2 linked regions of the Prochlorococcus marinus XMU1402 genome follow. Each later gene encodes a partner of the first gene's protein in a complex. Links are inferred from orthologs where the notes say so. Each region holds a gene or a part of one and is shown in the gene's direction. Other genes may lie near its edges. The genes, in order: carA and carB.

The links.
Region 2: the proteins of carA (region 1) and carB are in contact, whole or in part, in a solved structure (PDB 1KEE), measured with the Escherichia coli proteins. The link is inferred for Prochlorococcus marinus XMU1402 from one-to-one orthologs.

What each region holds. Positions count from the first base shown.
Region 1 is NZ_JAAORD010000001.1:793,450-809,477, forward strand. Bases 5,078-8,077 are described here. They hold carA (glutamine-hydrolyzing carbamoyl-phosphate synthase small subunit), read left to right. Parts: upstream 5,078-6,007; coding sequence 6,008-7,147; downstream 7,148-8,077. Other genes in these bases: trpD (anthranilate phosphoribosyltransferase), read left to right, coding at 5,078-6,008; HA141_RS04585 (STAS domain-containing protein), read left to right, coding at 7,180-7,569; HA141_RS04590 (ribonuclease III domain-containing protein), read left to right, coding at 7,566-7,964; rlmB (23S rRNA (guanosine(2251)-2'-O)-methyltransferase RlmB), read left to right, coding at 7,969-8,077. Also shown: HA141_RS04535 (DUF1830 domain-containing protein), read left to right, coding at 1-142; HA141_RS09690 (hypothetical protein), read left to right, coding at 240-365; HA141_RS09695 (hypothetical protein), read left to right, coding at 430-564; HA141_RS04540 (hypothetical protein), read right to left, coding at 569-847; HA141_RS04545 (undecaprenyl-diphosphate phosphatase), read left to right, coding at 929-1,729; HA141_RS04550 (hypothetical protein), read left to right, coding at 1,785-1,937; peptide-methionine (S)-S-oxide reductase MsrA, read right to left, coding at 2,046-2,768; HA141_RS04565 (ABC transporter ATP-binding protein), read right to left, coding at 2,807-4,552; HA141_RS04570 (DUF3288 family protein), read left to right, coding at 4,633-4,929; more of trpD, read left to right, coding at 4,959-5,077; more of rlmB, read left to right, coding at 8,078-8,976; HA141_RS04600 (DUF1816 domain-containing protein), read left to right, coding at 9,120-9,335; Asp-tRNA(Asn)/Glu-tRNA(Gln) amidotransferase subunit GatA, read left to right, coding at 9,364-10,812; HA141_RS04610 (DNA polymerase III subunit alpha), read left to right, coding at 10,897-14,394; HA141_RS04615 (PAM68 family protein), read right to left, coding at 14,396-14,845; rpsO (30S ribosomal protein S15), read right to left, coding at 14,855-15,124; and 2 more genes. UniProt on the Escherichia coli protein: Small subunit of the glutamine-dependent carbamoyl phosphate synthetase (CPSase).
Region 2 is NZ_JAAORD010000001.1:919,913-936,814, reverse strand. Bases 8,319-12,192 are described here. They hold carB (carbamoyl-phosphate synthase large subunit), read left to right. Parts: upstream 8,319-8,695; coding sequence 8,696-11,992; downstream 11,993-12,192. Other genes in these bases: HA141_RS05250 (DUF6447 family protein), read right to left, coding at 11,995-12,192; HA141_RS05260 (DUF3318 domain-containing protein), read right to left, coding at 8,319-8,587. In the rest of the region: HA141_RS05325 (HNH endonuclease), read right to left, coding at 205-546; HA141_RS05320 (sulfite exporter TauE/SafE family protein), read left to right, coding at 679-1,491; HA141_RS05315 (hypothetical protein), read left to right, coding at 1,896-2,123; HA141_RS05310 (hypothetical protein), read left to right, coding at 2,123-2,389; HA141_RS05305 (ABC transporter permease), read right to left, coding at 2,397-3,191; HA141_RS05300 (ABC transporter permease), read right to left, coding at 3,188-3,982; HA141_RS05295 (ABC transporter ATP-binding protein), read right to left, coding at 3,972-4,967; cytochrome b6-f complex subunit PetP, read right to left, coding at 5,046-5,435; HA141_RS05285 (hypothetical protein), read right to left, coding at 5,506-5,676; HA141_RS05275 (asparaginase), read right to left, coding at 6,145-7,110; HA141_RS05270 (CGLD27 family protein), read right to left, coding at 7,111-7,605; rsfS (ribosome silencing factor), read right to left, coding at 7,615-7,959; more of HA141_RS05260, read right to left, coding at 7,949-8,318; more of HA141_RS05250, read right to left, coding at 12,193-12,213; HA141_RS05245 (ABC transporter ATP-binding protein), read right to left, coding at 12,244-13,890; HA141_RS05240 (RNA-binding S4 domain-containing protein), read left to right, coding at 14,008-14,184; and 3 more genes. UniProt on the Escherichia coli protein: Large subunit of the glutamine-dependent carbamoyl phosphate synthetase (CPSase).

The sequences.
Region 1 (16,028 bases):
TTTATTCCCAACTGATATTCTTACTTTTATGGCTCCAAACGATTCGAGAGTTGAAATATGGGGAAATGAACTTTACGGTCCTAAGTTGGAAGAGAGAATAAGAGTTTCATCAGAGAATGAAGATTCAACTTTAGTGGCCTAATAAAACTTAACTTCTTAATTGTCTTAGAGTCAAAATTTTTTACAAATACCAATTTTTTATTGATATTATCAAACTAGTTTTAGTTTTAGTTTTTGTAATGACTTATTTTTCTTCATTTGCAATAGGCGGCTTTGTGCCATCAGCGGCCATTGCTGGGGTTTTACTTCTAGTTGGTTTAGGAGCCTTCTTTTATCTTGGGATAAAAGGTCCAACCGATTATTAGGTTGAGTTTAGTTAAGAGGTGGTTATTTAGATTTTTATAACCTTATTAATTTGACTATTTAATTATGGATTTAACAACTATTTTGTTTATATTAAGTTTGCCATTTGTTTTACTCACCGTTTACTTTGGCACAAAAAATGATTTTTACGAAAGTGAAAATTATAAAGGCGATGGCTGTGCGCACGATGTTAAAAGATAATTTTTTAATTATCACCTCCAAATACACAAGTCCATTTACTATCAAATTGCCAAACAGGTTTATATATTTCATTAGTTATTTTTTCACCTGCCTCATTACATGCATCCAAGTCTTTCATTGGAATTGAGTGTAATGATGGACTTGTTATTCCGCTTACTTCTGGCCTACCTCCTGGTCCCTGTCTATATGTACCAATTATTAACCAATAATTAGCTTTTAATGTGCCAGGAAAAAAAAATGGAGAAACAAGAAATAATAATAATAAAATAGAATTTTTTTTCATTGATTTATATTATCTTTTACCTATTAAATGTAAATTGTATTTTGTAATTTGCTATTAATAAATTAGGAAGATTTATAAGTTTTGGAATATTTAGAATTTATTTTATATGGCATTATTCAAGGTTTAACAGAATTTATTCCAGTAAGTAGTACTGCTCACTTGAAAGTAATATCTTTTCTTTTAGGTCTCAATGATCCTGGACCCTCCTTGTCTGCAATTATTCAATTAGGAAGTGTTTTTGCTCTGATTTGGTATTTTAGGAACGATATTCTTAAATTAAAAAGTCAAACTTCTAAAAATATTTCTGATTATTTCATAAATGTAAGTTTATTTAGGTCTATATTTTTTAGCACTATCCCAATTGTTGTTCTTGGTGGGAGCATAAAATTATTTTTCCCATATTTTTTTGATAAAGTATTTCGTTCAAATTTATCAATTGCATTAGTATCTCTTTTTATGGCAATGTTTATGTATAAAGCAGATATTTCGAAAAAAGGTTCCATAAGTCTAAACAATCATAAATATTCAGATAGTTTTTTAATTGGTTGCTCCCAAGCTTTTGCTATTATTCCAGGTTTTTCAAGATCAGGTGTAACTATTTCTACAGCTCTAATATCAGGATGGAAAAGAGGGGATGCTGCAAAATTTTCTTTTCTTTTGGGTATACCATCTATATCTCTTGCCGCGATCGTCGAGTTTATTTCTTCGTTCAATCAATTATCTTCATTTACTTTTATTCCTCTAATTTTTGGTCTTTTTTCAACATTTTTTTCTTCTTTATTTGCTATCGATTTCCTATTAAAATATTTATCTTCTAATGGTTTAAAAATATTTATTATTTACAGGGTTGTATTTGCTGTTGTAATCCTTTTAAATTTGTGAATGGTTGTAAAAAAAACTTTTTGTAATTATGTTAATGTTTAAAAAAAAATAACAAATGCATATTTTTACATCGTTCCATCTTGGTGAAGTTGAAGTTTCGAATCTTACGATTTTAGTTTTATTTTTTTTCTCATCTTTTACTTTCGTTGCCGTAGGGATAAGCTCTTATAAGTTATATAAATCTCTTATAAGTGATGATGATAAATGATCGGAACGGCGGGATTTGAACCCACGACCCCCACTACCCCAAAGTGGTGCGCTACCAAACTGCGCTACGCCCCGTATTATTACTATAAAGATAAGAGGTATTTAAATGTTATTCTTTAACAGGTTTGTTATCAGATCTCAATACACACTTTTCTACCTCCCAATTAAAGTTTTCCCATACATAATCTTTTAATTTAAAGTTACTTCCAGTAAAAATTCCCAACTTAACTTTTGTAGGTGAAGCAGAGCAATACTGCCTGCTTCCTTCTGATGCAAGATATTGTTGATGGTAATCTTCAGCATAAAAATAATTATTAATTTTTTTTATTTCTGTTTCAATAAAACCAAGGTTTTTTTTATTTAATTCTTTTTGATATTGCTCTTTACTAGCTAATATAATTTTCTTATTATTTTCATTTTTATAATATATCGCTGACCTATACTGCGAACCAATATCATTACCTTGTCTATCTTTTTGTGTAGGGTTATGACATTCCCAAAACATTTTTAGTAGATCACTTATATCTATTTTACTTTTATCCCAAATAACTCTAACAACTTCTGCATGACCAGTTAAACCTGAACATACTTCATAATAAGTTGGGTTACTTTTACTACCACCAGCATACCCAACTGAGGTTGTTACAACTCCTGGAAGTTTCCAAAAACATTTTTCAGCTCCCCAAAAACAACCACACCCGAATATTATTTCATCTTCTTGTGAATTAGGATCTTTTCTAATATCTGACTTTAATATTCTATGGAATAAATTACCATCATTAATTAAAATGAGCTTTTCATTATTCATAATTTTTTTTAGAAATTCAAACATAATTTAAATTTTTTTTATCATAAGAAAAAAAATTAATTCTAGCTTTTAATAATATTAGTGGCTAGCTCTCTATCCCATAGTTTTTTATATAGACCATTCTCCTTTACTAAATCTTGATGATGACCTTCTTGAACTATTTCTCCTTTATCCATAACTAAAACCCTGTCGCAAGTTGCAGCCACAGATAATTGATGACTAATCATCAAAATAGTTTTTTTACTTCTTTTTCGCATTTCATCAATTATTCTTGCTGCTGTTTTATTGTCTACGCTTGCTAATGCGTCATCAAGAATAACGACGGGTGAATTTACAAGTAATGCTCTTCCAAGTGCTGTTCTTTGTCTCTGTCCACCGCTAAGTGTGATACCTCTTTCACCAACAATTGTTTTAAACTTTTGAGGAAAATTATTTATATCATCGATTAAACCAGCCTTTACAGCACTTTCTTTAATTAATTCCCTAGAAGCTTTAGGTTTCCCAAAACGAAGGTTTTCTGAGATTGTAGAAGTAAATAAAAATGCTTCTTGTGGAACTATTGCAATATTTTTTCTAAGATCTTCTAATTTAATATTTTTTATATCAATTTCATCTAAAAATAATTGACCCCCTGGAATTTCAATAGTTCTTCCAAGAGACTTCGCTAATGTGGTTTTGCCACAACCTACAGGGCCAACTATCGCAATTAGTTCTCCAGGAAAAATTTTAAAATTGAGATTTTCTAGTGAATTAAATATCGATCCGGGATATTTTATGGTTAAGTTTCTTGCCTCTAATAACCCTTCTACTTTTTTCTTTAAGAATCTACTGTTTGAACCATCTTTAATATTTGGTTTATTCTGAAATATTTCTTCTACCCGATCTAAACTTACCTGACCGAGTTGAAAAGTGTTTATTGTGAAACCTAAAAGAGCTGTTGGGAAAACGAGCCTTTCTACAAAAAGGATTAAAGCTACTAAACCACCTATTGAAATAAATCCACTCTCCAATTGATATGTACCCAATCCTAGTAAAATTAATAATGATATTGATGAAATACCTTGTAACAATGGGAATAGTGTACTCGCAGTTCTTGCAAGTTTTATCGCTGCATTTCGATAAGCATTATTATATAAACTAAATTCTTTTTTTTCTGCATTTTCTTGTGCATAAATTTTTATTGCACTTATGCCTGAAAGATCTTCTTGAATTAAATCACTAAGTTTGGATAATGATTCTTGTTGAACTTTTCTTTGTTTAACCATTCTTCCTCCGAATAAGCTCACAATTCCAAGAATAAATGGAAAGATCATTAACGTAGATATAGTTAATGTTTTATTTATTGAAAACATTGACGGAATTGTAAAAGAATAAGCCAAGACAATGTTGCATAAACTTAAAACAGTAAAACCTAAAAGCCGCCTTATGTTCTCGACATCACTTGTAGCTCTACTAATAATATCTCCGCTTCCTTTTTTTTGGATCCATTCTGGGTCTTGAACTAGTAAATGATCGAATAATTTTTGACGAAGATTCACTTCAACCTTTCTACCTATACCAAAGACAATTTGTCTTGAAAATAGTCTAATTAATCCCATACAAGTTGCTAAAAATATTAAAAATAATGATTTAGAAATAACAAATTCTGAAGAGAAATTATTTTGTAATTGATCAATTATATTTTTTACTTGAAGTGGTATTACAACGCTCAATATATTTACTATTAAAAGGGCTAAAGCTCCCAATAAAAATTCTTTTTTGTATGGTTTTAGGTATTTAGATATAACTTTTAACTTTAAATTTTTCATTTTATTTTGCCAATATGATTAAGATAATGTTTCATTTTTAAATATGTGAGCTAATTTTAGAAATGATTCATCTTTTTTCTATGAGTAACGAACAAACTCATCCCTTACATGAAACAGACAAGAATATTGTAGATTCTCTTATCAGTAAAGAAATACCAGAAGATCTTGACTTTATTAATTTAGCTAGATTGATAAATCGTTATAACGGTTTCCCTGGTGAAATTGAAATAAAAAACGATATTGAAAAAATTTTAAAATTTTGGAAAATTACTAAAAATGAACTTTTTTCAAATACAAAGAAAATTTGGTCAAAAAGCTTTAGGCCTTCTAATACAAATAAAGATTTAGTTGGGTCAGGTTTTGATACCTCAAATTAAATTCTATCTAAATAATTTTTATTTATTAAATGTCATCTAATCTATCAAACGTAGAAATTCTAAATATTTTGCTAGAAGGTTCTAATCTTGATGAAAAAAATTCTAGATCATTAATGCAAAGATGGCTTAATGATGAAATATCTGATGTTCAAACAGGAGCATTTCTGAGCGCTTTGAGAGCTAAAGGATGCACAGGTGTAGAATTGTCTTCTATGGCTGAGGAACTCTTAAATGTTTGTGAATTGCCTGTAGAAAGACCAAATTTAAACATGGTAGATACTTGTGGAACTGGTGGAGATGGTGCTAATACTTTTAATATTTCTACAGCAGTAGCCTTTGTATCTGCATCTTGTGGGGTAAAAATTGCCAAACACGGCAATAAAAGTGCTAGCGGAAAAGTTGGCTCTGCTGATGTTTTGTTGAATCTTGGTTTGAATTTAAACTGTTCATTAGAAAAAGTAGTTTCTGCAGTAAATGAAATTGGAATAACTTTTTTGTTTGCACCTGTTTGGCATAAATCTTTAATCAAACTTGCTCCATTAAGAAAGGCTCTTGGTATAAGGACTGTATTCAATCAACTTGGACCATTGGTAAATCCTTTAAGACCAAATGCGCAAGTATTGGGCGTTGCTTCAGAGGATCTTTTGATGCCCATGGGTAGTGCACTATTAAAAATGGGCATGAATAGAGCAATAGTAGTACATGGTTGTGGAGCCCTTGATGAGGCGTCTCTTCAGGGTGAAAATAAATTAGTATTTGTTGAGAATGGTGAATTACGATGCTCAAAAATAAATATTTCAGATTTTAACTATGAAAATATTTCAAACGATAAGCTTGTAGTTTCTAATAATAATTCTAACGAGGATATATTAAAGTCTGTTTTAAATGGTACTGGGGAAGAATCTCATAAAGAAGTTGTTGCTCTGAATACTGCATTAGTTCTCTGGGTAGCCGGAATTGAGGATGATCTTCATAAAGGCTTTAATAGAGCTTTATTTGCAATTAATCAAGGAGATCCCTGGAACAATTTTTTACTTTTAAAACATTTTTTATCATCTGATGAATTAATTACAAATTGATGATTAATCCATATAAGAAAAATGCAAAATTAGTTTTAAGTAATGGTATTGTATTTCCGGGATTTTCTTTTGGAGCTTCTGGTACTGCTTTTGGTGAAATAGTTTTTAATACAGGAATGACCGGATATCAAGAGGTTATTACTGATCCAAGTTATTATGGACAAATTTTAACATTCACTTATCCAGAAATTGGAAATACTGGTATTAATCTTGAAGATTCAGAATCTAGTATTAACGTTAAAGGAATAATTGTTAGAAATTATTCGTCTAACAATAGCAATTGGAGATCTCTAAAGGATTTTAATCAATGGTTAGTTGAGAAAAACATAATAGGACTTTATGGAATTGATACGAGGGCCCTTGTAAAGATTTTAAGATCTAATGGTTCGATGAACGGAATTTTAACCTCTGAAGATAAAACTGTTGAAAATTGTTTAAAAAAGATATCTGAAATTCCAAAAATGGAAGGATTAAATTTATCAAAAGAAGTTACTACAAAGCAACAATATTTATGGCAAAAACCCTCAGAAACAACTTTTGATATTAGAAAAAAATATTTAGAAAAGACTAAAAAGTTAAAAATAGTAGCAATTGATTTTGGAATAAAAAAATCAATTTTGAATAGACTAGTTTCTCATGGTTGCGAAATTTTAGTTTTACCTTATCGATCCTCTTTAAAAGATGTTTTATCTAATAAACCTGATGGAATATTCTTCTCAAATGGTCCAGGTGACCCCTCCTCCGTTAATGAAGGAATAGATTTAGCAAGATCACTTATTGAATATGGTGAAATACCTATGTTCGGAATTTGCCTTGGTCATCAAATATTTGGATTAGCTTTAGGGGGGGCAACTTATAAACTTCAATTTGGACATCGTGGTTTAAATCATCCTTGTGGCAAGAATAATAAAATTGAGATAACTAGCCAGAATCATGGCTTCGCTATTGACCCAAATTCTCTCTCAAAGGATATAGTCAAAATTACTCATCATAATCTTAATGACAACACAGTTGCTGGTTTAGAAGTTAATAATAAGCCTATATTTAGTGTTCAATTTCATCCGGAAGCAGGACCTGGACCTCATGATTCAGATTATTTATTTAAAAAATTTGTTTCTCTAATGTTAGAAAGATGTTGACATATTGTTTTCTTTTGATTTGATAATTACATTTGATACATTTATTGGAGGAATTAAAAATAGAAGATTTTCAGAAGTTAACGGTTTCTCTTAGAGGAAACATTGATTTAAGAACAAATATTATTGTTTTTACTTTTAAAGGCCAACTTGATGCCTTCTCAGAAAAACAATTTAAAAATTTTGTTAGTAATAATTTAAAAAATGAGTATCCATTCGTTATTGATCTTACAAAAATTGATTTTCTAGATTCATCGGGACTTGGAGCTCTTGTTCAGACGGCTAAAGAATGTAAAAAGTTAAAATTAGGTTTTTCAATTGTTGGTAATTCTAGAGTTGCTCAAACAATTAAACTTGTTCGTTTGGGCGACTTTCTAAATTTAAAGTCGTGTCTTGAAGATGCCTTAACTTATTTAAAAAATTGAATTATTGGATTCAAAACTTGGTTCCATATGGTAATCCTGAAGAAATAGGTGTTATTCAACTTGCTTGGCTGGGTGATTCAGTATGGGAACTTCATCAAAGACTAAGATATGTTCATTTTCCTTTGAAATCAAAAGAACTCCATTTATCAGTTGTAAACGAAGTAAAAGCAAAATCTCAATCAAATTCTTTAAGTCAAATTGAACATTTATTGAATGCAAATGAAATCGATTTAATTAGACGTGCTAGAAATAAAACTAAGAGATACCCAAAATCGTCAGACCCGACCATATACTCAAGAGCAACTGGTTTTGAAACTCTTATTGGTTGGCTATTTCTAAAAGATCCTCAAAGATTATCAACCCTTTTTAAGTATCTTGAAATTAAAATTAAATGAATTAATGAAATACTCATCTAAAAATAATTTTTCTGGAAAAAATAGTAAACCAAACAAGAAAAATTCTAATTCTGATTTTTACTCTAAAAATAAAAATTCTTCAAAAAGAAATAACAAATTTTTGAAAAATTCTTCTGAAAAGAGCACTAATAATATAAATGTAAGTTATAAAAATAAAAGTAATTATTCATCTTTAAGCAATAGAAAGCCAATACCCAAATATATTTCTGAATCGCCTTATAAAGCTTCCGATATTTTTGAAGGGACAGCAAATAAAAGAAATTTTGATGATTGGATATGGGGAAAGCATTCTGTTTTTGAAGCCCTTACTAATGAAAGATATATTAATAGGATTTGGTGTACTTCAGAAATCTTTTCTTCAGAGAAGTTTTACATTTTACTCAAGGATTTTAAATCTAGAGGTGTCCTTATCGAAGAAGTTTCTTGGAGCAGACTTTCACAATTGACATGTGGTGCTTCACATCAAGGTATTGCATTGCAGTTGGCATGTTCTAAAACAATATCACTAGAAAATTTAATTGATTTTTCTAAAAAGGAAACTTCAAATCCTATTATTCTTGCCATAGATGGTATTACTGACCCACATAATCTTGGTGCAATTATTAGATCAGCAGAGGCCTTTAATTGCAATGGTATTATCATTCCTCAAAGAAGATCTGCAGGCTTAACTGGAACAGTTGCCAAAGTAGCAGCAGGAGCCTTGGAACACTTACCAGTAAGTAGAGTTGTTAATTTAAATAGGGCACTTGAACAGCTAAAGCAAAAAGGCTTTCTTGTTGTAGGATTATCTGGAGATGCTAAATTATCGCTTTCAAAGTTTAATGAAAAACCCCCTTTAGTATTAATAGTAGGAGCTGAAGATAAAGGAATTTCTTTACTTACTCAAAAAAAATGTGATTTTCTATTAAGCATTCCTCTTAAAGGTAAAACATCAAGTTTAAACGCCTCAGTCGCTGCTGCAATTTCAATATTTCACTTAACCTGTAAATAAATTTTTAAAAGTTACTACTTTTTATACTCATTAAAATATGGTTGTTTCAATACATTTATATAATTAATAGAAATTTATTGAATTTTAACTACAAAATTGTATAGAATTTAACAAGAATTTACGATCTACAAAGATCTAAAAAATTGATTAGAAATTTTGGAAACAAACTTGGATTAGCTTGGTGGGCTAAAATTGAGACAGAAAATCCTAATACCACCTACTGGTATGGTCCTTTTCTTACAAAAAAAAGCTTAAAAGATAATATGTCTTCATTTATGAAAGACCTTACTGATGAAGGCTCTACTGAAATTAAACATAGTCTAGTTCGTTGCAAAAAAGATGAACCATTAACCTTTTGATAATTATATTTTGATAAAAAGTTGAGAAATGAATTTTAATTCTTTAAGAAAGGAAATTAATAATAAAAATGCTTCTGTTAAAGAATTAATTAATGATTTTTTTTTAAAAATCGATTCCAAAGACCCCAAAATTAATTCTTATATATGTACTACAAAAGATAATGCAATCATACAAGCTGAATATATAGATAAATTAATTCAAAATGGAGAAATACTTCCTCCTCTTGCAGGAATCCCGATAGCAATTAAGGATAATATTTGCACTAAGGGAGTCCTAACTACTTGTGCAAGTAAAATGCTCGAAAGCTTTGTTGCACCTTATGAATCTACAGCATCAAGTAAATTATGGTCTTCAGGAGGTATTTGTTTAGGTAAAACAAATTTGGACGAATTTGCAATGGGTAGTTCAACAGAGACTTCTTTCTTTGGAGTTACTTCGAATCCTTGGGATATTAATAGAGTTCCTGGTGGTAGTTCAGGAGGCAGTGCTGCTTCAGTTGCTGCTGGATTATCTGCCGCTGCTATAGGCTCTGATACTGGAGGTTCAATAAGACAACCAGCCTCTTTTTGTGGAGTTGTTGGGCTCAAGCCTACCTATGGCAGAGTAAGTAGATGGGGATTAGTAGCATTTGCTAGCTCTCTCGATCAAATTGGCCCAATTACAAATACTGTCTCTGATGCCGCTGAAATTCTTTATTCAATATCTGGTAAAGATCCCTTAGATTCAACATGTCTTGATAAACCGGTACCAAATTATCTGAATGATTTAAATAAATCTATAAAGAATTTAAAAATTGGGATCATTAAAGAATGCTTTGAACATCCCGGCTTAAATTTAGAAGTTAAAGATTCAGTTCTATCTGCTGTTGAAAGATTTCAAACTTTAGGAGCCGACATTATTGAAGTTGAATGTCCTAGATTTAACGATGGAATTGCCACATATTATGTAATTGCACCATCTGAAGCATCTGCAAATTTGGCTAGATACGATGGAGTTAAATATGGTTATAGATCGAATGAATGTTCTAATCTTCTCGATATGACTTCAAAAAGCAGAGCTGAAGGATTTGGTGATGAAGTGCAAAGAAGAATTTTAATAGGAACTTATGCTTTGTCTGCTGGATACAATGACGCTTATTACAAGAAAGCACAACAAGTTAGAACATTAATTAGAAAAGACTTTGATAATGCTTTCAAAAAAGTAGATATTTTATTAACTCCGACATGCCCAACTACCGCTTTTTTAAAGGGTGATTTTGCCAATGATCCTCTTTCTATGTATCTGTCTGATCTATTAACTGTTCCTGCTAATTTGGCAGGACTACCAGCTATAAGTATTCCTTGTGGTTTTGATACTAAAGGTTTACCAATAGGACTTCAATTAATTGGAAATGTGTTAGAGGAGAATCGGATATTGAATGCCGCAAATATTTTCGAAATTGATGCGCAGGTAATTAAGAACAGACCAGTATTCTAAATTTGTATTAATAATTAATTTGTAATCACAAAGTATAGATCTTTCTGAAATTTTCTCTATCTTATATATATAAATTATTTGAATATGGGTTTTGTTCCGCTTCATAATCATAGTGACTACAGCTTACTTGATGGAGCCAGTCAAATTTCAAAAATTGTAGAAAGAGCTTCTGAACTTGGAATGGAATCTATAGCTCTTACTGATCATGGAGTTATGTATGGTGTTCTCGATTTAGTCAAGAGGTGTAAAGAGAAAGGCATAAAACCAATAATTGGTAATGAAATGTATGTGATTAATGGTTCTATTGATGATCCTCAACCTAAAAAAGAAAAAAGATATCATTTGGTGGTGTTAGCAAAAAATTATACTGGTTATAAGAATTTAGTTAAGTTAACAACAATTAGTCATTTAAATGGGATGAGAGGTCGTGGCATTTTTTCTAGACCATGTATTGATAAATCTCTTTTAAGTAAATATAGTGATGGTCTTATTGTTTCTACAGCTTGTCTTGGTGGAGAGATACCTCAAGCTATCCTCAAAGGTAGATTAGACGTAGCAGAGAATATAGCTCTTTGGTATAAAAATTTATTTGCAGATGATTTTTATTTAGAAATACAAGATCACGGCTCTATTGAGGATAGAATTGTTAACGTTGAATTGATAAAAATTGGTAAGAAACACCAAATAAAAGTCATCGCTACTAACGACGCGCACTACTTGTCAAATATGGATGTTGAAGCACATGATGCGTTGCTTTGTGTATTAACCGGAAAACTAATAAGTGATGAAAAAAGATTGAGATATACAGGCACAGAATACATTAAAAGTGAAAATGAAATGCTTGAACTTTTTAAGGATCATATTGATGATGAATCAATTAATGAGGCAGTAAATAATACAGTAGAAATTTCCCAAAAAGTTGAAGTATTTGATTTGTTTGGTAATTACAGAATGCCAAAATTCCCTCTCAATGAAGATACAGATTCATTTTCTTTCCTAACACAATTATCTAACCAAGGTCTTTTAAAAAGACTTAAAAAAAATGATCTTACAGAAGTTGATGAGAACTATAGAAATAGACTAACTGCCGAATTAAAAATCATAAAAGATATGGGTTTCCCAGATTATTTTTTGGTAGTTTGGGACTACATCAAATTTGCTAGAGATAACTCTATCCCAGTAGGACCAGGTAGAGGTTCTGCGGCAGGATCATTAGTAGCTTATGCCCTTCAAATCACAAATATAGATCCAGTTGAGCACGGATTGTTGTTTGAGAGATTTTTAAATCCAGCGAGAAAGTCCATGCCAGATATTGATACCGACTTTTGTATTGATAGGAGAAACGAAGTTATTGATTATGTTACTAATCGTTATGGAGAGGATAAGGTTGCGCAAATAATTACTTTCAATAAAATGACCTCTAAGGCTGTTTTAAAAGATGTTGCAAGAGTTCTAGACATATCTTATGGTGAGGCTGATAAATTGGCTAAGTTAATACCAGTTGTAAGAGGGAAACCTTATAAACTAAATGAAATGATTGATAGGAATTCTCCTAGCCAAGAGTTTAGAGACAAATATATTAATGATAATAGAGTAAAAAAATGGGTTGATTTAGCTTTGAGAATTGAAGGAACTAATAAAACATATGGAGTCCATGCTGCTGGAGTTGTTATCGCATCAGATCCGCTTGACGAACTTGTACCTCTTCAAAGAAACAATGAAGGACAAATAATAACCCAATATTCTATGGATGATATCGAATCACTTGGATTATTGAAAATGGATTTCTTGGGGCTTAAGAATCTTACGATGATTGAAAAGACAGTTTCTATTATTAATCAATCTACTGGGAAGAAAATAAATATTGATGAGTTACCTCAAAATGATGGGAAAACCTTTGAGCTTATTGGGAGAGGAGATCTTGAAGGTATTTTTCAACTTGAATCTTCTGGTATGAAACAGGTTGTTAAGGATTTCAAACCTAACTCTCTTGAGGATATTTCGTCAATACTTGCTCTTTATAGACCTGGTCCTCTTGATGCAGGCCTTATTCCTAAATTTATAAATCGAAAAAATGGGAATGAAAAGGTCGATTTCCCTCATCCTCTTATTGAGTCAATTCTCACTGAAACCTATGGAATTATGGTTTACCAAGAACAAATTATGAAAATTGCACAAGACCTGGCAGGTTATTCTTTAGGTGATGCCGATTTACTTCGAAGGGCAATGGGGAAAAAGAAAGTATCTGAAATGGTTAAGCATAGAAGTATTTTTGTAGAAGGTTCTATGAAGAAAGGTGTAAATGAAAAATTAGCAAATGATCTTTTTGATCAAATGGTTTTATTCGCAGAATATTGTTTTAACAAAAGTCATTCAACGGCTTATGGGGCTGTAACTTATCAAACTGCATTTTTAAAAGCCCATTTTCCTGTTGCATATATGGCAGCCCTTTTAAGTGTAAATGCAGGCTCTAGCGACAAGATGCAAAGATATATTTCCAATTGTTATTCGATGGGAATAGAAGTTATTTCACCAAGCATTAATTTTTCAGGGGTTGATTTCACTATTAAAAATAATCAGATTATATTTGGGTTATCTGCAATTAAGAATTTAGGAGATTCCGCAATAAGAAATATAATTGAAAACCGAAATAGTTTTGGAATCTTTAAGTCATTATCGGATTTGTGCGATCGTTTACCTTCTAGTGTTCTTAACAAAAGAAGTCTTGAATCCTTAATTCATTGTGGAGCACTAGATGAGTTTTCAAATGATAATAATAGAGCTCAGTTATTGTCAGATCTCGAACACGTTGTTGAGTGGGCCTCTTCAAGAAATCGTGATAGATTATCCGGGCAAGGAAATTTATTTGACTCTAAAGAAGAATTTTCTAATATTGCTTTTTCAGATTCACAATTAGCTAAGGTTGATGATTATTCACTTATTGAAAAGTTAAAGTTAGAAAAGCAGCTCTTAGGCTTTTATTTATCTGATCATCCTCTAAAACATTTAACTAAGCCAGCTAAACTTATTTCTCCCATAAGCATTTCGCAGTTAGAAGAAACCAAAGATAGAACCAAAGTATCTTTAGTTGGCATGATTCCTGATTTGAAGCAAATCACAACTAGAAAAGGAGATAGGATGGCTATAGTCCAGCTAGAAGATCTTTCTGGAAGTTGCGAAGCAGTAGTTTTTCCAAAAACCTATGTAAGATTATCAGAATTTCTTTTGACTGATACTAGATTATTATTGTGGGCAACAATTGATAAAAAGAGTGATAAGACTCAATTAATAATTGATGATTGTAGAGAAATAGATAACCTCAAATTGCTTATTATTAATCTTGAAAGTTCTCAAGCATCAGATGTAAGAGTACAAAATACTTTGAGAGACTGTTTAATTAAATTTAAACCAGATAAAGGTAGATGTGGAATAAAGATTCCAGTTTTAGCTGCAGTAAGAAGTAAAAATAGCGTTACCTACGTTAAATTTGGGGAACAATTTTGTATTGGAGATATTCAGGGAGCATGCAAACTATTAGAAAATAAATCATTTCAAGTTAATTTGAAATCTTTAGTATCCTAGATTAACCATTATCTTCAAAATTTTGAGTTGCAGGTTTAAAGGCTGCTTTTGCTCGTTCTATATTCAATGGAATATTTTCAATACCGAAAAAAGATCCAGGCTCTTTATCCCAACTAGCTGATAATATTCCAAAACTTAATCCTGCGAGACCTAATAAGAAAAACAAAGCTGAAACAGCAATTGTTGAGGAAGGAGGTATTTCAGCAATATTTCTTGTAACGATAATGTAGCTAACAACAAAAACCGACATTCCTAATATTGTTGGTATGCCTGCTGTAAAAAAAATTCTTCTCGCCATTCTATCAGCAACATATTTAGGTATCCCATTAGATATTTTCTTTTTGGTAGTTAAAGTATTAGATGTTTTTTCTAAATTAGCAAACGCATCTTTCTCAGAAAAAACTTTTTTCTTTTTATTTTGTGTCTTTTTTTTGGATTGCTTTCTTTTCATTAATTGAAATCATCCTCTGATTCCAATTTTCTTTACTAGATCTTGATATTTCTGAACGTTTTTGTCTTTTATATAGGTTAGTAATCTTTTCCTTTTACCAATCATTTTTAATAATCCTTGCCTAGAAGCAAAATCATGAATGTTTCCTTGAAGGTGGTCACTTAATTTCGATATTCTTTTAGAAAGCATTGCTACTTGAACTTCAACTGATCCTGTATCAGTTGGATGAACCTGATGAGTTTCAATAAGCTCCTGTTTTTCAGCTGTATCTAATGACATAAAATTTATTTTCCTTAATCCATAATACTACGTCACATAGATAAATTACTAATATCTTTATCTAGATAATCCATAGCTAATTTCAATAAATTTTCAAATGATAAACTATTTTCTTTTTTATCTAGGATATCGACTTCTTTAATAAGAATGGGTAAGATAGTTTTTATTTCTTTATTTTTGTAATTTAATGATTGAAGAGTTAACTGCAGGTCCTCCATCATTTTATTAATTTCGGGATCCATAATCTCAAATTCATCTTTTCCTTTTTCTTCTTCAAATTGTATTTCACTTTTAAATTTACTTTTTAATTCTAAAATTAGCCGATCACTCATTTTTTGCCCTATACCAGGCACGGAACAGATTAATTTTTTGTTTTGAGTTTTTATTGCATTGAAAACTTCACTAATGGAAAATTTATTTAATATCGCCATTCCAATTTGAGATCCAACACCTCGAATACTTAAAATTTCAATAAAAAAATTCTTTTGATCCTTTGATGTAAAACCAAATAGTAAATCTGAATCTTCTTTCTTAATATGTTTTATCCAAAGAGTAATATTTTTATTAGTTATCTGATTTGATTTTAATTTGAGAAAAAAGGTTTCTAATATTTGTATTTCGTATCCTATTCCTTGACAATTTATTAAAACAAAAAATTTTTGATTTGTTTGCCATAATTCAACAAACTCTCCATTTATCCAGCTAATCAATTAACCACCATCCACCTGACATCCAATTAGTGCCCCTGCTGTACCACCAGCAGGCACTGCCCAAAATCTATCTTTTCCTCTACTGGAGGAAAGTGCTATTCCAGCACCAAGAAGACCCCCAATAACTGTACCTTCACTACAGTCATTGTCATCAATTTTTTCCACTTGGCGTTGACCTCCACAGGGTATTTCAA
Region 2 (16,902 bases), 130 kb from region 1 along the record:
TTTCAGTAAAATCACCAGAGAGAAAGGTTTTAGATTCGCCAATAATGTGGAAAGAGGACTATTCAAACATTTCTATTTTCAAGAGCTTAAAAACTAAATCCCAGATAAATATATTAATTTAAATATTATTTGCTGTAAATAGGAGTATGAATTTAATAATTAAGTGAAATTTTTAGGAATATTCATTTATTCATTATTTATTTTTTAATTTAAGTAGTTCAAAAGAACTGATGCTAGTTTTAAATCTTCATTAAACCATGCTCTTATTGCCATAGCCCTTCTGGGATCATAAAAATTTTGTTTTCTGTACCAACTTAGAACTTCAGAATCTGATTTCTTACCATTACATGACAAACAACATGGCACACAATTACTCGTACTGCTCTTCCCTCCTTTTGACATTGGATGAAGGTGATCAAGTGATTCTGATGGCTGACCACAATAAATACATTTATTTTTAGTAAGTCTATGGAGAGACTCTCTCCAACTTTTATTACTTATCTTGGGGCATAGCTGATCAAGGTAAATTGCATCTTGTCTATGCATAATGTTCTTGATGATTTTTCTGATAATAACAGTTTTTATAAACTATGACTAAAAAAAGATTAGAATATGCAGGCCATATTTTCTTTTTGAGAAGAATAATATTCAATTATAAAAAATTAGTATTTAGATTTAATGCCTTATTTATTAACAATATTAGTAAATAGCTTTGATTCATCTCTTTATAAGAGCTTTTCTATTTTTTTGATATCATTCTTTTCTAATACTTTTTCAGCAATTTCTGGAGGTGGAGCAGGTCTAATTCAATTACCTGCTTTGATTTTATCTGGTGTTCCTTATTATCAGGCGTTGGCTAGTCATAAATTAGCAACAGTAGCTTTAGGACTTGGCGGCTCATTAAGAAATTACAAAACACTAAAAAATGATATTGGTGTAGCTTGCCAAATTTTAATTTTTGGATTGCCAGGAGTGATTTTTGGTGCTTCTATCGTGGAATTTATATCAGAACAATATTTATACTTAATTTTAGCAATAATTTCAATATTACTAGCATTTTACTCATTTCTTAAATCAGATTTAGGTCAGTCATCTTGGAATAATAAACTTAATTTAATTCATAAAATTAAATTTCTAATATTAATTTTCATAATTGGTATTTTGAATGGTTCTATTTCTTCAGGAACTGGCTTGCTTGTAACGATGCTTTTAGTAAAAACCTATGGAATGGATTTTCTTCGTGCTATAAGTTTGACATTCTTTACAGTTGGAATTTTTTGGAATTTTACTGGTGCAATTTTTTTGAGTAATATAGGCTCAATTCATTCAAATATTTTAATATTACTGATATTTGGATCTTTTACGGGAGGATATTGTGGAGCTCATTTATCGCAGCTAAAAGGAAATAAACTAATTAAAAAAACTTTTACAATAGTATGTCTTCTTGTTGGAATTAGTTTGTTTATTAAATCAATAGTGAGTTTTATTTAGATTAATTCGTTGTAAATACTAATACGCTTGTGATCAAAAAAAGACCAAAAACAGCAGTAAAAGTTAATAAATTTAATGGATTACTTAATGTATTAAAAAATACTTTTACTTTAATAAAAAAAAGGCCTCACATTAGTGAGACCGGGTGATGGGGAACCTTATTTTTAGACCAATTTCTTGAAAATTGCAACCCCCTATCTGTAGTGTTAGCGAAGTGTACATTAACCACCACTTATAGTGTTTTGAATTTTATCTTTCTTATTCTTCTAATTCCTAAATAATTTAATATTTTAAAATTTGATTAAATTTACCATTTAAAGATTCAAATCATTTTTGTAATTAAACTTGTTAAAGTTTTTATGCATTGTATTATTCGTAAGAACTTAGTTAATTAAAAAGCTTTAATGATTGAATTAACATTAATAACTCTTTTAAACTTTGTTGCAGATAATTTTTGTGAATATAGGAATTTAGGTCATGATAATTATAAGTCTTTGCTTCTTTCTTATAGTGATGCAAGTAATAAATTTGGACCTTTAGAAGTTAAAAAGGTTATTGAGAAGTCAGAAAATTTTAAAGTTACAGCCGTTGCTATTGCTGCAATTAAGTGTCCCCAACACATAGTTAAATAATGAAGCTTGAATTGAAAACTGAAAATGATAAACATACTAAGTGGTTATCAAATTTTTTTAGAGTATCTTTTACCTTCGCACTAATAATCATTTTTTGTGATACTGTGCTTAAATTAGGTGTTATTTCAAGACATTATCAAATTGAGTACAATTGCAGTCTTTTATCTGTTGAAACATCTCAATCTAATTTTAGAGAATTATCTAAACTTTCTAAACTAAAAAGTAAACAAAAAATTTGGGAATTTTGTAGAGAGTTTATTGAATAATATATTTTTAACTAGAAGCGGATGAATAGAATTTCAATGCAAATAACCAGAACTTTCTAGAACTAAATAGAAATACCATCGCAACAGTAACTTCAAGCAATATTTTCCAAAATTGAGATATGCCTAGGAAAACTTCAGAAGGTATGGTTGTTATAAATGCAATAGGAATGAACACACTAAAAAATATTCTCAAAGAAAATGAAAATGAATCCAATGGAAATCTTCCAATGTAAAGGAATGATCTTAGTACTTCTGTCGCATTCCATGTCTTTACAAACCAAATAGTAGTTGTAGAAATAAAAAACCATAAGCTATATAAAATACATATTGATGAAATTATAGTGATCAAGCATAAAGTAAAAAAACTTAAATTTATATTTATTTGATTGATTTTTATGCAGTATAACAATAAGCAAATTCCAAGTATTATTTCTAAAAAGCCAGATGGAGTTATTTTTTTTAATGAAATAAAAAATTGACTATCAATTGGTTTTAAAAGCACGAAATCTAAAGTTCCTTCTCTTATGTGCTTAACTATTTCTGTAAGATTTGGATTGAACCATGTATTAGTTATTCCATTTAAAATTGTATAAATACTCTGAATTATTAGTGCCTGTTTAAATTCCCAACCTCCAATACTGCTATTGTTTTGAAAAAAAATTGATAATAAAAAAATACTCCCTATTAAACTTAAAATTGCAGTAATTAAATCAATGAATATATTTGTTTTATACTCCAATTCAGAAGCTAAAGAGGTATGTAAAAATTTTTTATAAACATTAAGATATTTCTTTAAATTCATGATCCCATAGCTGTATATTTTTTCGTTCCTTTTGACCATATTTTTTTAAATACTGGGAAAAGTAAAACAATCCATAGAATTTGCATACTAAAGCCACTACTGATATTTGTTGCATTTCCTGAAAGTAAGTTTGCAGGGAAATCTATTAAATACGGAAAAGGAGTTAAATAAATCCAGGATTTAACATATTCGGGAAACGAAACTACTGGAGCTAAAAGACCTGAGAGAAATAAAGTTGGGATAAATAATAATCTTTCAATTGAAGAAGCTTTTTCGGTCCAGAAGCATAAACATGCAATTATTGATTGAATTAAAAATTGAATTAAGAAAGATAATAAAGTTGATATTATCGATAATAATAAAATACCAAAATTTGGAATCCATATACTCTCTGGATTAAAAATAAAAAAGATTGTTGCTATTAGTAGAGCGAAAGGAAATCTTGTTAATTGTTCTGCAAGATGCTGTGCAAAATACCTGAAAAATGGATTTAAAGGTTGGATTAAGTAAGGAGAAACCTTTCCCATAAGAGAATCTTCTTCGAAGCTAAATACAACCCAAACTACGGAAAACTGTCTCACAAAAAAAGCACACAAAAAATACCTAGAAAGCATGACATCACTAATATTTATGTATTCATTAAGGTTATTGTTGGTCCATATATTTAACATGAAAAAAGGAATAACTCCTGAAATCGCCCATAATGCAATCTCTATTCGATATTCCAACATGTTTGAATATTGAACCTTTAATAAGGTAAAAAATTTACGTTTAATCAAGTTAGATGCCATAATCTTTTTTTATTAATATTTTCCCAATAATTTCATCTATAGGTGGTTCATTTATAAATAGGTCTTCAATATCAAAATTATTAAGGATGCTTTTCAGTGAAGAAGTAATAGAGTTATTTTCTACTATTATTGTAATTTCATTCTTTGTTTTATTTTTAACAGCAAAACCTGATTTCTCTAATTTAATTGCATCTTCTTCTGAACGACAAACAATTAATATTTCTTTAACAGGAGATAGTTTTTTTAATAAAAGATCAAGTTTTCCATCGTATGAAATTGACCCCTCATGAACACATATAACCCTCTTACATAGGGATGTAATGTCTTTCATATAGTGACTTGTTAGACATATCGTTGCATTAGTTTCCTTATTATATTTTTGAAGAAATTTTCTTAAATTTCTTTGTGCATTAATATCTAAACCAAGTGTGGGCTCATCTAAAAATAGAATATTTGGTTGATGTATCAAGGCTGCTAGTAATTCTGCTTTCATACGCTGACCTAAAGATAGTTTTCTAACAGGTATAAATAATTCAGAATCAATTTCAAGCATCTCTGATAATTTTTTTATTCTTCTTTTTGCTTCTCTCTTCCCTAAGTCATATATTGATGCGTTCAAATAAAATGATTCAATTGGTGGAAGGTCCCAAATAAGTTGTTGTTTTTGTCCCATTATTAGGGTTATCTTTTTTAAGAAATTTTCTTTTCTCCTGTAAGGTAGATGGCCTGAAACTAAAACTGAACCTTCGCTTGGATAAATTAAGCCACAAAGCATTTTTAAAATTGTTGTTTTCCCAGCTCCGTTAGCACCAAGAAAACCTACTATTTCACCTTCTTTTATTTCGAAACTTACATTTTTTATAACCTTTAAACTTTTTGTTTCTCTTCTAAAAAAATGTTTAATCGTCCCTTTTAATCCAGGGTCTTTAGAAGAGATGTCAAACGACTTTGACAAATCTCTAACTTCAATAATATTTTTAAACATCTCAGAGTTTAGAATTTCTTAAATCTGTAATTAACTTTTAAGTAAATTATCTCTATCTTATAAAAATTTTTTTAATATTTAAAAAATATCTTTAATGGATACGACTAGCCACAGAAAAAAGTTAGCTGGATTAACTAACTCTTTAACCCTATTCTTATTTTCATAATTTAATCCTCCTAAAGTATTGAATATCAAAGTATTTTTCTGTTTAGTATCGTTAACTTTCTTTATTACATTTCCGTTTTCGTCAAGAAGGTCAATTTCATCTTCAAAAAACCATTGCTCTTTACCATTAGATAGTTGCACGACTACACCAATACCTTTGCCATCAGTTATTCTAAAATCATTAATTGTAGCCACCGAAGAATTGGTAACAGCAGCAATAATTTCTTTAGTAAGTCTATCTTTTGATTTTTCTAAACTTAATTGAACAGAATCACCTATTTTGGCCTTATCTAAAATTGACATTTTTTAGGTTATTATACTTATTGATGTATGATTTAGGTGTAAATCCTTAATTATTAAATTGTTTTAATAATTAAGATTTTTTGAATATTGATTCAAGAACTCTTTTTATTAAAATTGTTAATATTCTTAAAAAGACAAAAAATAAACCTAGCCAGCCAAGAATAACTGCTATTGAAAGCAAACTGGAACCTAAATCGTGCTGTAGTAAATCCTGCATTAATTTCCAAATAATTAATTTCACTATATTTTTAAAAACTTACTTTTTCAATATGGCAAAAAGTTAAATTTCTGTTGATTTAATGTTCTTTTTTATGAAACTATTTTGCAAAAAAGATTTATGAGCTAAAGTTATTATTAGAAATCTATATATATTTTGGAGCTTTCTTTAAACTCTTACATTGGAATAATTTTTATCATTGTTGGTTTAATAGTGAGAGTTGATTTAAAATTTTCCATGCAAAAAGATCTCTAGTAATTTTAGATAAGCAACTATTTATGTGATAAGTAATACCTTGGTTTAATTAAGTCTTATTAATTTGTGGACTAATTGCAAAAATTAAAAAAGCAGCTTGCTAGCTGCTTTTAAATGGTGGCGGGGGGGAGATTTGAACTTCCGACCTTCGGGTTATGAGCCCGACGAGCTACCAGACTGCTCTACCCCGCGTCATATACATAGCATACATCTGAAAGGGTTCTTTTTTCTATTTCTTTAGGATTCTTGGAATTTTAATTGACCTTGTACTTCAATTCGCACTCCCTCTGAAAAATTAAGTACCTTTTCTTCAATATCTTGAATCCTTAAGTCAGATATCCATTCTAACTGTTTTAGTAAGTGAAGACTCACAGCATGTTTTGCTCTTTTTGAACCATCTTCTACTTTTAATGCGAGTCCTATCCCTTCATTTACCTTGGATAGACACTGTATTCCCTCCGCTCCACCTTTACCTATAACCTGTCCATGAGAGCCTTTAATTATTTCAGTATCAAATTTATTATTGTCACTTATCATCATTGGGTTAGTTGTCATAGCTCTACTGATTTGCTCTAATTCAGCATTTTCAGAACTGCTTAGAAGAGAATATAACTTTGACATTTCTATTAGTTTTAAGTAAAGAGTTGGGGCGCCACAATCATCACGTTCAGCGTTTATTTCAGATATGGGGATTTCTAATAATTCTGAAACAATTCTGAATATTTCTATTTGAAGTGGATGATCCCCTTTTAAATAACTTTCTAATGGCCAATTCAACTTTTTACATGTAGCAAGAAACGCGGCATGTTTGCCTGAACAATTATGTTGTAATGGACTTGATTTGGTTATTGGACATTTTAAATTATTAATGTCGATGTCATATTCCCACAAAATTTTAAAAGCTTCCCTTGCATGAATTCTTGATCCACTGTGCGAACCGCATGCTAATGCGATTGATTTTGAAGCATCATTAATTTTTGATGCAGCACCACTACTGACAAACGGTATTGCCTGAAAAGGTTTTAACGATGACCTTATGAAACTTTTATATTCTGGGTTTCCTGCACACATTAAAACTCTGCCTTTTTTGTCAGTAATAACAGCATGAATTTTATGAATTGACTCAATATTTGAACCTCTTATCAATGTTGCTTGTAAAGGCGGATTATTAGATGTATATAGGTTTTTGAAATTTGAACTCATTTAGAAATTGTTATATTGAAAAAGCAAAATTCCTGATAAAGCTAGAACTGAAATAATAGATAAAATTTGTATTAAATTTTTTAAAATAGGCTTTACTTCAATTGATGCAATAAGCGATTCCTGTTCTTTCAAAACTAATGGCTTTATCCATACTTGGCCGTCATACCATCCAGATTCTTCGTATTCAACTTTTTCAGAAGTCAATCTTTTAAAAACGTGATTCCAACCAAGATATAATCTTATAGATACTAAGAGAGGTATTGCTAAACTACTAAATAAACTTAATAAAATATATTTTAGAAGGGATGTTTTGAAATATATACTTCCAGAAGAAATAACAATAAACATAACAAATGCAATTATCCAAAATTTAATCAACACAAGGATTAATGATTTTTTAGTTTTTGGCCAAGAAAAAATTTTAGATTTTGATAATGCTATGAATTCATTTGTGGGTTGTTGCTCCTTTGGGACAGGACATTTAGATTCGTTCATAAATGGAAATTATGGGAATGAAAGATTATCTCCATTACTCCAAAATGATTCAAGATCGTAGTATTTTCTTATATCTGGCTGAAAAATATTTACGATCAAATCACCATAGTCAAGTAAAGCCCATTTAGCTTCATTAACTCCCTCTTTTCTTATTGGTTCTAGTTTAGCCTTCTCTCTTAACTCTCCTTCTACAGAGTTAGTTATAGATCTAACCTGTACATCAGATAATCCCTCTGCGATTAATATCCATTCACTTATGAAAGAAACTTTGTCAATTTTTATAAGTTTTATATCTTTAGCCTTTTTTTCGTCACAAGCTTTAGCTGCCATCAAAACTAAATGTTTATTGTCCATATACATTTTCGCTGGAGACTGATTTTTCTGAACCTTCTTGCTGAGATAATTCTGCTCTAGCTTTTTCAGCACTTTTTCTTAGGGCATCTAATCTATCCTCAAAGAAACTTCTTTTTTTCTTTTTTCTAGTTTTATCAATTAACTCCTTTAAGGCTCCTCCAAGACTTTTATAAGCATTTGGGATACTGTATCCAAATCTACAAGCAAGATCTATGGCTCTTTCATCTGCAAAAATAGCATCTTGGAGTTTCTTTTCAGAATTATTCTTTATGTATAGTCTATAACCTGCAAAACTTGATAAGCCAAGAGCCAGTAACAAAAGTAATCCATCTTGTACCCACAACTCTCCTATTGCGCCTCCTAGTCCTATTGCAAGAGCAGCCATTTCCCAACCATCTCTTGGAATTGCATCATTTTGAATTTTCCCAACCTCGTGCCAAAATAATAAATTTCTGTGATCAATGGCAAAGTCTTCCCAGGAATCTAAATCTATTTGTATTTCTACTTCGTCACGACCAATTTCCTCCAGTGTTATTAAAGGTGGATCTAATGCAGCGGCAGCTTCAATAAATACCCAACTTTCATTCTCTGGAGGCAACAAACTTTTAAGTCGTTGAAGTTCGCTCATAAAAAATTATTTTCTTTCAATACTATAGAAACAAATGTTGCTTTTCAAGTAACTTGATTAACATCTGATGATTTATAAGTACCATTAAGTAAATATAGGTTTTAAATTATGCCTCAAAGAGGTGATCTAAAAAAAATTCTTATTCTTGGATCAGGCCCGATTGTTATAGGACAAGCTTGCGAATTTGATTACTCTGGAACTCAAGCTTGCAAAGTTTTGAGAAAAGTTGGTTATGAAATTATTTTAATAAATTCAAATCCGGCATCAATAATGACCGACCCTGACATCGCAAATAAAACTTATATTGAGCCATTAACTTCTGATATCGTCTCTCAGATTATTTTAAAAGAAAAACCTGATGCGATTCTTCCCACTATGGGAGGTCAAACTGCTTTGAATCTTGCAGTTAAATTATCAGAATCAGATTTCTTGAAGAAAAATAATGTTGAATTAATTGGTGCTAATTTAAGAGCTATTAATAAAGCTGAAGATAGAAAATTATTTAAAGAATCGATGGAAAAAATAAATGTAAATGTATGTCCCTCTGGGATAGCATCAAACTTGACTGAAGCAAAAGATGTATCAAAAAAAATAAATTCTTATCCTCTAATAATAAGGCCTGCATTTACTTTAGGTGGTGTAGGAGGTGGAATTGCATACAACCTAGAAGAATTTATCGAATTGTGTAGTACAGGTTTAGAGGAAAGTCCTAGCAATCAAATATTGATTGAAAAATCTCTTATTGGATGGAAAGAATTTGAATTAGAGGTAATGAGAGATACGGCAGATAACGTAGTAATAGTTTGCAGCATTGAGAATCTAGATCCAATGGGTGTACATACTGGAGATTCCATTACTGTAGCTCCAGCACAAACATTAACAGATAAAGAGTATCAGAGATTGAGGGACCTATCATTGAAAATTATTAGAGAAGTAGGAGTTGAAACTGGTGGTAGTAATATTCAATTTGCAATAAATCCAACAAATGGTGAAGTAATTGTAATTGAGATGAATCCTCGTGTGAGTAGATCTTCTGCTTTGGCTAGTAAAGCCACTGGATTTCCGATAGCCAAAATTGCAGCCTTATTGTCAGTTGGCTATACACTTGATGAGATTATTAATGATATTACCAAAAAAACACCTGCATGTTTTGAACCATCAATTGATTATGTTGTTACAAAAATTCCTCGTTTTGCCTTTGAAAAGTTCAAAGGCTCTTCAAATACATTAAGCACTGCCATGAAATCTGTTGGGGAGTCAATGGCAATCGGCCGCTCTTTTGAAGAGTCATTTCAGAAAGCATTAAGGTCCTTAGAGGTTGGTATTCATGGATGGGAATGTGATTCAATAGAAGACACTAAGGACGAGAATGAATTACAGACTAGTTTAAGAAATCCAACATCAGAGAGAATTCTTATAATTAAAAAAGCAATGCACCTTGGAAAAACTAACTCTTTTATCCAAGAAGTTACGAATATTGATTTATGGTTTATTGAAAAATTACGTAATATCTTTAATTTTGAAAATGATTTTTTGAGAGAAAAAAAGCTTTCTAGTCTAGATAGAGATTTGATGCTTTATGCTAAGCAATTAGGTTTTTCAGATCAACAGATATCAAAATTAACTAATTCTGATTTTTTTGAAGTGAGAAGATACAGAAAAAATTTAAATATTGTTCCAATATATAAGACTGTTGATACTTGCTCAGCAGAGTTTTCATCTTCAACTCCTTATCACTATTCAACTTATGAAGAGCCTTTTATTTTTTTAAATTCTCAAGTTTTTGATAGTGAAATTAAAAAAAATAATGATTCAAAAAAAATTATGATTTTAGGTGGAGGTCCAAACAGAATTGGACAGGGAATAGAATTTGATTATTGTTGTTGTCATGCATCATATCAAGCCTCTCAAAATGGTTTTGAAACAATAATGGTTAATAGTAACCCTGAAACCGTATCAACGGATTACGACACTAGCGATATTTTATATTTTGAGCCTGTAACTTTGGAGGATGTACTAAATATAATAGAAGTTGAAAATCCATATGGTTTGATTGTTCAATTTGGAGGTCAAACTCCTTTAAAATTATCTTTACCTTTATATGAGTGGCTTAAATCTAACGATGGTGCTAGAACAGGATCAAAAATTTTAGGGACTTCACCAATTTCAATCGATCTAGCAGAAGATAGAGAGGAATTTACAAAAATACTTAAAGAATTAAATATTAGGCAACCATTAAACGGAATAGCTCGTAATCAAAATGAAGCGCAAACTGTGGCTAAGAATATTGGGTTTCCTTTAGTTGTTAGGCCCTCTTATGTTTTAGGTGGCAGGGCAATGGAAATTGTAAAGGATGAGAATGAATTATCGAGATACATCTCTGAAGCAGTCAAGGTATCGCCTGATCATCCAATACTGCTTGATCAATATTTAAATAATGCTATTGAGATAGATGTTGATGCTTTATGTGATTCAGCAGGTTCAGTAGTAATTGCTGGTTTAATGGAACATGTTGAACCAGCAGGGATTCACTCTGGTGATTCCGCTTGCTGTTTGCCATCTATTTCTCTTTCAAAATCCACTCTAGATGTAGTAAAAAATTGGACTAAATTAATTGCTAAAAGATTAAATGTTGTTGGTTTAATTAATTTACAATTTGCAGTAACGAATTTAAATAATAAAGAAAATAAATTATTTATTTTAGAAGCTAATCCAAGAGCTTCCAGAACTGTTCCATTTGTTTCAAAGGCTATAGGAAAACCAGTTGCAAAATTAGCTACCCAGTTAATGCAAGGCTCTACTCTAGATGATGTTAATTTTACAGAAGAATTCTCTCCAAAATATCAGGCAGTGAAAGAAGCTGTTTTACCTTTTAAAAGATTTCCTGGATCTGATACGCTTCTTGGTCCGGAAATGAGATCAACAGGAGAGGTAATGGGTTTAGCCAAAGATTTCGGTATTGCTTATGCTAAGTCAGAATTGGCAGCAGGAAATGGAGTCCCCTCTGAGGGAGTAGCTTTTTTGTCTACGAATGATTTAGATAAAAAATATCTTGAAGTAATTGCTAGGGAGTTGTTGGTTTTAGGATTTAAATTAATTGCAACGAGTGGTACAGCTTCATATTTAAGTGATTTAGGCATTCAAGTTGATGAAGTACTAAAAGTACACGAAGGTAGACCTAATATAGAAGATCTAATTCGTTCAGGACTTGTTCAGTTAGTAATTAATACTCCAATAGGATCGCAGGCTCTCCATGACGACGCATATTTAAGACGTGCTGCTTTGGAATATAATATTCCAACTTTTACAACCATTCCGGGAGCCAAGGCAGCTATTAAAGCAATCAAAGCATTGCAACTTAATAAGATTGATACTTACTCTCTGCAAGAAATCCATAATTATTAAATTTATTCAATGTTTTTTAGTTTTTCTCTTAATTGATTAGCTATAGAGTTTCGACTAATTGTTAGCAATTTCAGAGTGTCTTGATGCATTTTTAGTTGAGTTTCCGCTATTTGTAATGCATTTATAGATTCTTTTATTTCCTTAGAAAGTTGATTTATAAAATACTTTTTCCCTTCAAAGGTTAAAACTGGATTGCCAGAATCATTTTGATTTTCATTCATAGATTTAAAAATTTAATAAATAAGCTTGAATTATAACTTCTTAATTAATTGTTTTTCACATAATTCTTTATATATTCCTTTTTTATTAATTAAATCAGTATGTTTACCAATCTCAATAATTTCACCCTTATCAAAGACAACTATTTTATCTGCCTCTTGAGTAGTAGCTAATCTATGAGCTATTACAATAACAGTCCTATTATTCATTGCTCTATTAAGCCCTTCTTGAACTTCTGCTTCTGATTCTGCATCAAGTGCGCTAGTTGCCTCATCTAGAAGTAAAATCGCTGGGTTCCCCAATATTGCTCTTGCAATAGCGATCCTTTGGATCTGTCCGCCGGAGAAATTTAATCCTCTTTCAGTTATTTTGGTTTCATATTTATTAGGAAGCTCTTGAATAAAGTTGTGAGCATTTGATTTTTTGGCAGATTCTATAATTTCTTCTTTAGTAAAATTCCTACCCATTCTTATTACGTCGATAATCTTACCTGTAAATAAGAAAGGTTGTTGCTGTACTAGAGCAATATTATTTCTGATATCTTTCGTATTTAATAATTTAAGATTTTTATCATCAATAAAAATGTCTCCTTTTTTTGGGTTAATAAATTTTAAAATAAGACCCATCATTGTACTTTTACCAGCGCCAGAAGATCCAACGAAAGCTGTAACTTCCCCTTTTTTAATTTCTAAATTTATATTTTTGAGGACTTGATTATCTTCTTTATATTCAAAATCAACTTTCTTGAAAGTGATTTTCCCATCAATATTAGATATCCTTGTTAAATTTTCATTATCGTTTTCAAAAGGTTCTAGATTTATTTTTTTTAACCTTTTTATGGATGCTTCTGCCTGTTTATAGTCATTGAAATTTGTACTTACATGGCTTATTGGATCAATAAGCATTAATATTGCAGCAAAAAAACTACTAAATTCTTCACTAGTTAAAAGACCAAGGTTAATTCTTGAGGCTCCTAAACCCAATATTGCTAATATTCCAAATGCTTCTACAAAGCCTACAACTGGATGCTGAAATGCAAGCAATTTTAATGTTTTATATTTCGCTTTTTTATTTGAATTTAATTTTTTATAAAATTTATTTACAATCCAATTTTCGGCTGCAAAAGCTCTTACAGTAGCCATTCCATTTATAGATTCACCTATTAAACCTGCTAAGTTACTAGTTGATTCTTGACTTTTTTCAGATGCTAATAAGACTCTTCTTCCAAAACTATTAACTGTGAAAATAACTAATGGTGCTATCACAAAAGTTGATACTGTGAGAGACCAATCTAAATAAAACATGTATATTATTACAGCTAATAATTGTAAAGTACACGGAAAAGTATCTTGAGCTGTTTTATAGATTACTTCGCTTACTCTGTCTGCATCTTCCGTGAGTCTATAGATTATGTCTCCTGCTGAAATATTCCCAAAGGAATTCATCTCTATTTTTTGAATTTTTCTAAATAAATTTCCTGTCATTTCTTCACTAATTTCTAGGGATGGTTTTGCAATAAAAACATCCTGTCCAAATTGAGCTATTTTTTGAATTAAGAATACTAATAAAGACCAGACTATTATGCTAGAAACTTTTGAAAGATCACCAGATCCAATTGCCGGGATTAGTTTTCCTGCTAAATATGCTAATAATGGCCAACAAGCAACGTAAATAATCATGCATATAAAACCTTTAATAAATCTATTTGAATATGGCCTGATTGGTGGTATTAGTCGCAAGATACTTTATGTATTATATTTATCCTACTTTATCAATATCTTTGGGCATACAAAACAATGAAATTAGATCAATTCTTAAAATGGAAGAATTTGGTATCATCAGGTGGAGAAGCAAAAATCTTTATTACATCTGGGTCTGTTAAAGTCAATGGTGTAATTGAAACTAGAAGAGGAAGAAAACTAAATAAGGGAGATAAAGTTATGTTTCTAAAAAATGAATTAATTTTTGATTAATTAGATTATTAACCTCAGTTTATATTATTATGATTTTCTTGGAGATTGTATTTTGAGAAAATCTATTATTGCTGGTAATTGGAAAATGAATATGACTTGTGCTCAAGCCAAGTCTTATTTAGAAGTGTTTTTACCTTTAATAACAAACATAAAGGATGATCGTAAAGTTATTATTGCACCACCTTTTACTGCTATTTCAACCTTTTCTAATCATACTGATTTTGATTATTTAGATATTTCTAGTCAGAATATTCATTGGGAAGATGAAGGAGCGTTTACGGCAGAAATATCTCCTAAAATGCTTCTTGAACATAGAGTTTCTTACGCAATAGTTGGTCACAGTGAACCAAGGAAATATTTTAGTGAAAGTGATGAACAGATTAATAAAAGAGCAGTTTTTGCTCAATCAAGTGGACTTACTCCAATAGTTTGTGTTGGGGAAACATTGGAGCAAAGAGAGAGAGGAGAAGCTAATAGAGTTATCACTAGACAGGTTGAACAAGGACTTGAAAATACAAATCCATCTAACCTTATAGTTGCTTACGAGCCAATTTGGGCTATAGGGACAGGTAAAACATGTGAAGCTAAAGAGGCTAACAAGATATGTTCTTTGATTCGAAAATTAATAGGTTTTGAGGATGTGGTTATCCAATATGGAGGATCTGTTAAGCCTAATAATATTGATGAAATAATGTCAATGAGTGATATAGATGGGGTTTTGGTGGGAGGAGCTTCATTAGATCCTAATAGTTTTGCAAGAATTGCGAATTATAAATAAGAAAAATCCTTGGCCAAAAGGCTGGGGTCAAAAAACTTCAATTATGGGGGTTATTAATTTAACTCCTGATTCATTTAGTGATGGAGGAGATTTAAATTCTTCAAAAAAAGTTTTGGATCAAGTAAATCATTTCTTGAGCAATGGTGTTGATGTTATTGATCTTGGTGCTCAAAGTACGAGACCTGGGGCTGAAGAAGTTGGGTCTAGTATAGAAATAAAAAGATTGATCCCATATCTAAAATTAATAAAATCTGAATTTCCAGATGTATTAATTTCTATTGATACTTTTAATTCTGAAGTGGCTTACGAAGCTCTTTTAAATGGTGCTAATTGGATAAATGATGTTACAGGAGGAAGAAGAGATATAAAAATTTTGGATGTTGTATCAAAATTCAACTGTCCGTTCGTCATAACTCATAGTCGTGGTAATAGTCAAAATATGAATCAACTCTCTAATTACCAGAACGTATTGACTGATGTTAAATACTCTCTTGATAATTTAATAAATAATGCTTTAGAAAAAAATATATCTAAAAGAAATATAATAGTGGATCCTGGAATTGGTTTTTCAAAGGATATCATTCATAATTTGGAAATCTTGAGAAACATAGAAGTATTTAAAAAATGGAATTTGCCAATTTTGATAGGTGCATCTAGGAAGAGATTTATAGGAGAAATTTTGAATGAGAAAAATCCAAAAGAAAGGGATATAGGAACACTTGCAATAAGTTGTCTTTGTTCTCAATTTAATATTGACATTGTGAGAGTTCACAATGTCAAACTAAATTATCAAGTCTTGAAAGTAGCTGATAGGATTTATAGAAAATAATAAATTTATTATTCTTTAACTCCTTCGATTTTATCTTCTACCTCTTGGTAAAGTTCTTTCAACTGTTCTATATTCTCATCTGAAGTTTCCCAATATCCTCTACCATTGACTTCTAGCAATGTTCCAACAATTCTTCTGAAACTATTAGGATTAAGATCCATTAATCTTTTCCTCATCTCTTCGTCATTTATAAATGTTTCATTAGTTTCTTCATATACAAAATTATCTACTTGACCGCTTGTCGCACTCCAACCAAGAGTGTAATTAAGTCTGTTAGAAAGTTCTCTAACTCCTTCGTAGCCAGATTTGAGCATACCTTCATACCACTTAGGATTTAAAAGTTTTGTTCTTGAGTCTAATCTGATAGTTTCTCCAAGTGTTCTAACTTGAGCATTAGAAGTGGTTGTATCCGCTATGTAGCTACTTGGTTCTTTCCCATCATCTCTTAATGTCTTGATCAATTTTGTTGGATCAGAATCAAAATAGTGACTTACATCTGTTAATGAAATCTCTGAAGAATCAAGGTTTTGAAATGTAACATCTGCTGTTTTCATTACTGACTCAAATACTTCTCGTTTTTGATTCATCTCACCTGGATTATCAGCATTAAAAGCATATGTTTTGCGAGATAAATACATTTCTTGCAATTCATTTTCTTCCTCCCATGTTGAATTTTCTACGGCTAAATTAACATTTGAACTGTAACTTCCACTTGCATTAGAGAATACTCTCGCTGAAGCTTCTCTGATAGATGTGCCTTCTTTTTCTGCTTGTTCTAGTGAATGTTTCCTTACAAAATTAGATTCCAATGGTTCATCAGCTTCAGCTGCTAATTTGACTGCCTGATCTATTAATGCCATTTGATTGATAAATAGATCTCTAAATACTCCTGAACAATTAACTACTACATCTATTCTTGGCCTACCTAATTCTTCTAAAGGTATTAATTCTAGTTTGTTAATTCTTCCAACAGAATCTGGTTTTGGTTTTACCCCAACAAACCATAAGATTTGTGCAAGTGATTCTCCGTAGGTTTTGATGTTATCAGTACCCCATAAAACACAAGCTATTGTTTCAGGCCATGTTCCTTGCTCTTCCTTTTGTCTTTCAA